Regions from separate parts of the Staphylococcus saccharolyticus genome, predicted to be linked through region 2. Evidence: riboswitches for the same ligand, from Rfam matches in the RefSeq annotation. Region 2 holds a riboswitch; the other holds the start of a gene.
The links. Region 2 has a riboswitch for lysine ahead of DYE57_RS06840 (aspartate-semialdehyde dehydrogenase). Riboswitches for the same ligand answer to the same signal wherever they lie in the genome.

Region 1 (3,499 bases), 270 kb from region 2:
TTCATCTGCAAATTTTTCTAATACACGTTGACCAATTTCTTTATGCGTAATTGCACGTCCTCTAAAACGAATTGAAACTTTACATTTATCGCCTTTAGATAAAAATTTACGTCCGTTTTTCAACTTCGTTTGGAAATCGTGTTCTTCGATAGTCGGACTTAAACGTAATTCTTTAACATTAATGACTTTTTGTTTCTTCTTCATTTCTTTTTCTTTTTTCTGTTGTTCGAATTTGTATTTACCATAATCCATAATTCTAGCAACAGGTGGTTTCGCATTTGGTGCGACAACAACTAAATCTAAGTCTACACGTTCAGCCATTTCTAATGCTTCACGTTTAGATTTCACACCAATTTGATCACCATCTTGGCCTATTAAACGTAGTTCTTTTGCACGAATTTTCTCATTAACTTGAGTTTGATCTTTTGCTATGGTTGACACCTCCCAGAGTTTTACGAAATTGTCCCAAGCAAAAAAGAAGAGCGGGTATCACTACCCGCTCTTCTTCCACACACTTATTGTGTAACATGATTAACCTGCCAACTGCTTTTGCGTCGCTACAGGTGAGAAGCGGGTGCTTCTACTTGGTTCGTTTCGTATTCAACATCGCTAATCATATCAGTAATAAACATGTAAGTCAAATCTTTTTTATTTATGATCATGATGTCTAATTTCTTCCATAGAAACATCTTGTCTTAAATCAACTTTTTCAAGTGGTATTTTTTTTGTTTTATATCGTAACTTATGATAAAAGAAGAAAATTAGGAATACAGGAATCCCCATATAAGTTATGAAAAATCGACTTATATCAAAGTCGCCTGTTTTAATAAAGTCAACGTCCTGACCAATAATAACAATCACACATAGTATACCCGCAAAAATGGGTCCAAAAGGAAAAAGTTTAGCTTTGTACTTTAATTTAGATTTATCGTAATCTTGTCTATCAAACGCACGTCTAAATCTAAAATGACTTACTGCGATTCCTACCCATGCAATAAAACCAGTCATTCCACTTGCTGCAACAATATACTCATAAGCATCACCATTAATATGTTGTAAAGCAAAGATAAGGACAACTAAAAATCCAGTTGCCATTAGAGAAATGTACGGCACCCCATTTTTATTAGTTTTTCCGAATGAATCAAAAGCAAGCTTACCTTTACTCATTGAGTAAAGCATTCGTGTAGAAGCATACATGCCTGAATTACCAGCCGACAGCACAGATGTTAAAATAACTGCGTTCATAAAAGATGCTGCAAAAGCTAAGCCTGCATTTTTGAATACAAGAGTAAATGGTGAAGTAGAAATACTGTCTCCACCATCCATTAGAGCTTTACTATCATATGGGATAAGCATGCCTATTATAAAGATTGCTAAGATATAAAATAATAGTATTCGCCAAAATACTTGTTTAATCGCTTTTGGAACAGCACGTTCTGGATTCTCAGATTCACCAGCAGTAATCCCTATTAATTCTGTTCCTTGGAATGAGAAACCAGCAACTAAGAACACACCTAAAATTGAAAGTAAACTTCCGCCTAGATTACCTCCCAATATAGGACCATCACCTTTAGTAAATGTATCAAAGCCAACGAACTCTCCACCCATAATCCCTACTATAGTAAGTAAACCAATGATAATGAAGATAATAACAGTAACGACTTTGATTAGAGCAAACCAATATTCACTTTCGCCGTAGACTCTTACTGATAAAGAGTTTAATGCAAAAATAATTATTAAGAAAATACAACTCCATATCCATGCAGGTATACCTTGCATTGGAGTCCAATATTGGATAACTTGTGCAGCGATTGTGACATCAGCTGCCACAGTGATTACCCAATTAAACCAGTAGTTCCAACCTAATGCAAAACCTAAAGAGGGATCTACAAAGCGCGTTGCGTATGTACTGAAAGAACCTGAAACAGGTAAATAAGTTGCCATTTCACCTAATGAAGTCATTAGGAAAAATACCATTGCTCCGATAATAGCATAGGCAATTAAAGCTCCCAATGCCCCTGCATCATGGATAGCACCTCCAGAAGTCATAAATAAACCTGTTCCTATACATCCTCCAATAGCAATCATGGAAATATGACGATCTTTTAAAGCTCTCTGGACACCGCCATTTTGATTTTCATTTCTATTATTCATAGATGCTCCCTTTCCTTCTCTTAGAGGCTAACATGTAACTATATTTCTGTGTACCAACATTGTATTATTAATGTATGAGAATTTGATGAAAATTTTTTATATATTATACCACTTATCTTCAGATGTCCAAATCAACTTTTCATACTTCGCTTACGCAGAGCACAAACAAAAAGCGGTCACATACCTTTAAGATATGCAACCACTTGGTTTTATCTATATAAGGTAGCACATCACATTCAGTGACAGTACAACTTCTTATCGACAGTTGTCCCAACAATTATAATTTATGGTCTTATAATTATTTCGGCATCGTTACCTTTCGCTAATTCAACATATGTCCCATACGACTTCTGATTACCTACTGATTAAAAATGCAACCTCTAACTCTAATTTTTATTTTGTTTCATCTGTAATATACACGATATCCTCGCTATTTTCAAGTTTATCTACGTTTTTTTAAACGAATTTCATCTACTAAACTCCAAATAAATTCATCTTTTTCAAGTGTTTTTTGATTTTCTGAGCCATATTGTCTAACATTGACTTCATTGTTTTCAACTTCTTTATCTCCAACAACTATTTGATAAGGTATTTTATTCATTTGAGCTTCACGTATTTTATAACCCATTTTTTCATTACGGTCATCGATTTCAACACGAATACCTTGTGATTTAAGCTCATCTTGCAATTGTCTTGCGTAATCATAATGTAAGTCAACATTAACTGGGATAATTTCAACTTGTTTTGGTGCTAACCAAGTTGGGAATGCACCTTTTGTTTCCTCTGTTAAAAACGCTACAAAACGTTCCATAGTTGATACTACTCCACGATGAATAACTACTGGTCGATGTTGTTCTCCATCACTACCAATATATGTTAAGTCAAAACGTTCTGGCAAAAGGAAGTCTAATTGTGCAGTTGATAAAGTTTCCTCTTTCCCCATAGCAGTTTTAACTTGAACATCTAATTTAGGCCCATAAAATGCTGCCTCACCAATAGCTTCTTCGTAAGTTAGACCAAGTTCATCAGAAGCTTCTTTCAACATTGTTTCAGCTTTTTTCCACATTTCATCATCATCAAAGTATTTATGTTTATCTTCTGGATTTCTATAACTAAGTCTAAAGCGATAATCTTCAAATCCAAAATCTTTATAAACATCTTTAATCATATTAACCACGCGCTTGAATTCGTCTTTAATTTGGTCAGGTCTTACAAAGATATGAGAATCATTTAAAGTCATTCCACGAACACGTTGTAAACCAGATACAGCACCACTTGCTTCATAACGATGCATAGTACCTAATTCAGCTATACGAATTGGCAATTCTCGATATGAATGAGGTTT
Region 2 (3,499 bases):
GGCTTTCTGCTGTAGTTCCGTTAACTATAATAGCTTGTGTATCGTTGTCTAATAAAAATTGTACATGTCTTTCTAATACGTCATAATCAACTTTATTATTTGTAAAAGGTGTAGCTAGTGCTACGCCAACGCCTTCAAACATGTGAGTCATATTATTGTTCTCCTTTCATTTTTAAAACTTGTTCTAGTACTTGAACTGCATTTAATGCTGCACCTTTAAGTAAATTGTCTGATGTACACCATACATGGAAAGAGTTGTCTAATGAATCATCTTTTCTGATACGACCAACAAAGACCTCATCTTTACCTGTAGAATGAATTGCTAAAGGATACTCATTGTTCTCTGGATTATCTACAAGAACAACCCTGTCGTCTTGATTAAATAATTTTTGAATATCTTTAACGTTAGCTTCTTTATCTAAAGTAACGTCAATTTCAATACTGTGACTGTCTTGAACTGGTACACGTACACAAGTGGCAGTTACTTTCAATTCTTTATCGTCTAAAATTTTTCTTGTTTCATCAATCATTTTTTGTTCTTCTTTGGTATAACCATTTTCTAGAAAAACATCGATGTGAGGTAAAACGTTGTTATAAATAGGATGAGGATAAGCTTCTGGTGCTTTACAGTTAGCGTCTTCAGATAAATCTCTTTTACCCTTGATACCAGAACCCGAAACAGCTTGATATGTTGTATAAGCAACACGTTTTAAGCCATATGTATCTTGTAAAATTTTAAGTGGTACGACAGATTGGATTGTTGAACAATTAGGATTAGCAATGATTCCACGTGTTAATTTAGGTTCATTAACTTCTGGTACGATTAAATCTACATCTTCCGTCATTCTCCATTGACTTGAGTTGTCAATTACAATTGCACCCGCTTGTTCAAATAGTGGGGCGAAATGTTCACTAGTACCTCCTCCAGCACTCATTAGCACGTAATCGAAATGTTCACTTGCTGCTTCATCTGTTAACTCTTGAACTGTGTATGTTTGTCCTTGAAATTCTACTTGCTTGCCAGATGAACGCGCTGATGAGAAAAGCACTAATTCGTCGAAAGGAATATGCTTACGATCCAAAGTTTCTAACATTTTTGTTCCTACTAATCCTGTTGCTCCGGCTACTGCTAATCTTGTCATAATAAAGTCACTCCATTTGTAATATTGGTAATATTTTGAAAATTTATAATAAATATATCACATGATTATTAAATATCGAAAGCACTGTATAATTCTTCGACCGCTTTTTGACCATTTTCAGCATCAATGACAAAAGTATACAAAAAGAGCAAGTTCGGAATGAGCGAACTTGCTCTACATTTATGTACAAGTGATGCACTCCATTATTTAAAAATAATGACAAACTTATAGCTCTTAACCATAAAGTCCAACGACCCATAACTGCTATTATGAGTTGTTTCGGCATCTCACCCTTTCAATTTCAGTTGCTAGCAGACAATTTTCTAAAATTTACTCATGATCGATGCGCCTCATCTAAATCTTATTTAATTGATATGGTTTCATTATACATAGAGCACATATATCTGTAAACCAAAATGTTAGATTTTTAAAAATATACAGAAAATTTAAGTGTATTTTATTATTAAAAATCACTTTTTATACAATACACTTACAAAAGATGAGTCAAAAATAACGAATACAAATAAAATTAAACCTGACCTTAAAAGGAATCTAATCTTCTAAGACCATGTTTAAATAAAACTATTTATTACTGATTACTTTGTAGAACACCAATTTCTTGCAAGTATTCTTCATAAGGAACCTCTTTAGATAAGGCACCTTGTTGATTTAAATCAATGACACGATTGGCAATCGTATTGATAAATTCAAAATCATATGAAGTAAAGATGATTGAACCTTTAAATAATTTTAAACCATCATTCACTGCAGTAATACTTTCCAAATCCAAATGATTTGTGAGTTCGTCTAATAATAGTACGTTTGCACTCGATAACATCATCTTACTAAGCATACAACGAACTTTTTCACCACCAGATAACACGCTGGCTTTTTTCTTAACTTCTTCACCGCTAAATAACATACGACCTAAGAAACCACGTAAAAACGTTTCAGTTTGCTCATCCTCTGGAGCATATTGACGTAACCATTCAACTAAATTCATATTTACATTATCAAAAAATTCAGAGTTATCCTTAGGGAAGTAACTTAATGATGTCGTCACACCCCATTTAAAATTTCCTTCATCAGGTTCCATTTCACCAGCTAAAATTTTTAATAATGTAGTCTTTGCAATTTCACTATCTCCAATAAGAATCGCTTTATTATTAGGATTCATTGTGAATGAAATGTTATCTAACACTTTCTCACCATCGATTGTTTTAGAAAGATTTTCAACAGTAAGCAAATCATTCCCAATTTCACGTTCAGGTGTGAATTTCACATAAGGATATCTTCTTGATGATGGTTGAATATCATCTAACTCAATTTTTTCTAATTGTTTCTTACGACTTGTTGCTTGTTTTGATTTAGATGCATTAGCTGAGAAACGCGCGATGAAATCCTGTAATTCTTTCATTTTTTCTTCTTTTTTCTTATTCTGTTCTTGAGCCATTTTTTGAGCTAATTGACTAGATTGATACCAAAAATCATAGTTTCCAACATAAAGTTTAATTTTACCGAAATCTAAATCAGCAATATGTGTACATACATTATTTAGGAAATGACGGTCGTGTGAAACAACGATAACTGTATTATCAAAGTTGATTAAGAAATCTTCTAGCCAACTTATTGCAGGAATATCTATACCGTTAGTAGGCTCATCAAGTAGCAATACATCAGGATCACCAAATAAACTTTGCGCAAGTAATACTTTAACCTTTTGATTATTTTCAAGTTCAGCCATCTTTTTATCATGTAAATTAGTTTGAATACCTAAGCCAGATAATAGATTAGCAGCATCTGCTTCAGCATTCCAACCATTCATCTCTGCAAATTCTCCCTCAAGTTCAGCAGCACGAATACCATCTTCATCACTGAAATCAGGTTTCATATAAATCTCATCTTTTTCTTTCATCACTTCATATAAACGCTCATGACCCTTAATAACAACATCTAATACACGTTCGTCTTCATAAGCAAAGTGATTTTGTTTTAATACTGCAAGGCGCTCATCTTTACCTAGTGTCACGTGTCCAGTTTGTGAGTCAATTTCACCTGATAGAATCTTTAAAAATGTTGATTTACCGGCGCCATTCGCACCAATCAAGCCATAACAATTACCCTCAGTAAATTTGATATTTACATCTTCAAATAGTTTACGATCGCCAAAGCGTAAACTTACATCAGTTACTTGTATCATTCATTTGCTCCTTTACCGTTATTCTAACTCAGAAATTATATCATATAATAGTAGGAGTTTCGACCTCGCTGATATAGTAATGATAGAATGTTTAACTCATGTTATAATTGAAAAGAATTTTATCGACACGGCTCATGTTTATTTAATTAAAAGTAAC

Region 1: linked by a shared signal. The riboswitch ahead of DYE57_RS05470 (amino acid permease) and the one ahead of DYE57_RS06840 (aspartate-semialdehyde dehydrogenase) in region 2 are both predicted to bind lysine.

The regions. Positions count from the first base shown of each region.
Region 1 covers NZ_UHDZ01000001.1:1,113,896-1,117,394, reverse strand. Annotated here, with positions in the region: gene infC (translation initiation factor IF-3) at 1-441, opposite strand, end outside; ribosomal protein L20 leader region at 469-592, opposite strand; gene DYE57_RS05470 (amino acid permease) at 649-2,154, opposite strand; lysine riboswitch at 2,370-2,545, opposite strand; gene thrS (threonine--tRNA ligase) at 2,597-3,499, opposite strand, start outside.
Region 2 covers NZ_UHDZ01000001.1:1,379,553-1,383,051, forward strand. Annotated here, with positions in the region: gene dapA (4-hydroxy-tetrahydrodipicolinate synthase) at 1-151, opposite strand, end outside; gene DYE57_RS06840 (aspartate-semialdehyde dehydrogenase) at 153-1,142, opposite strand; lysine riboswitch at 1,328-1,504, opposite strand; gene DYE57_RS06845 (ABC-F family ATP-binding cassette domain-containing protein) at 1,732-3,342, opposite strand.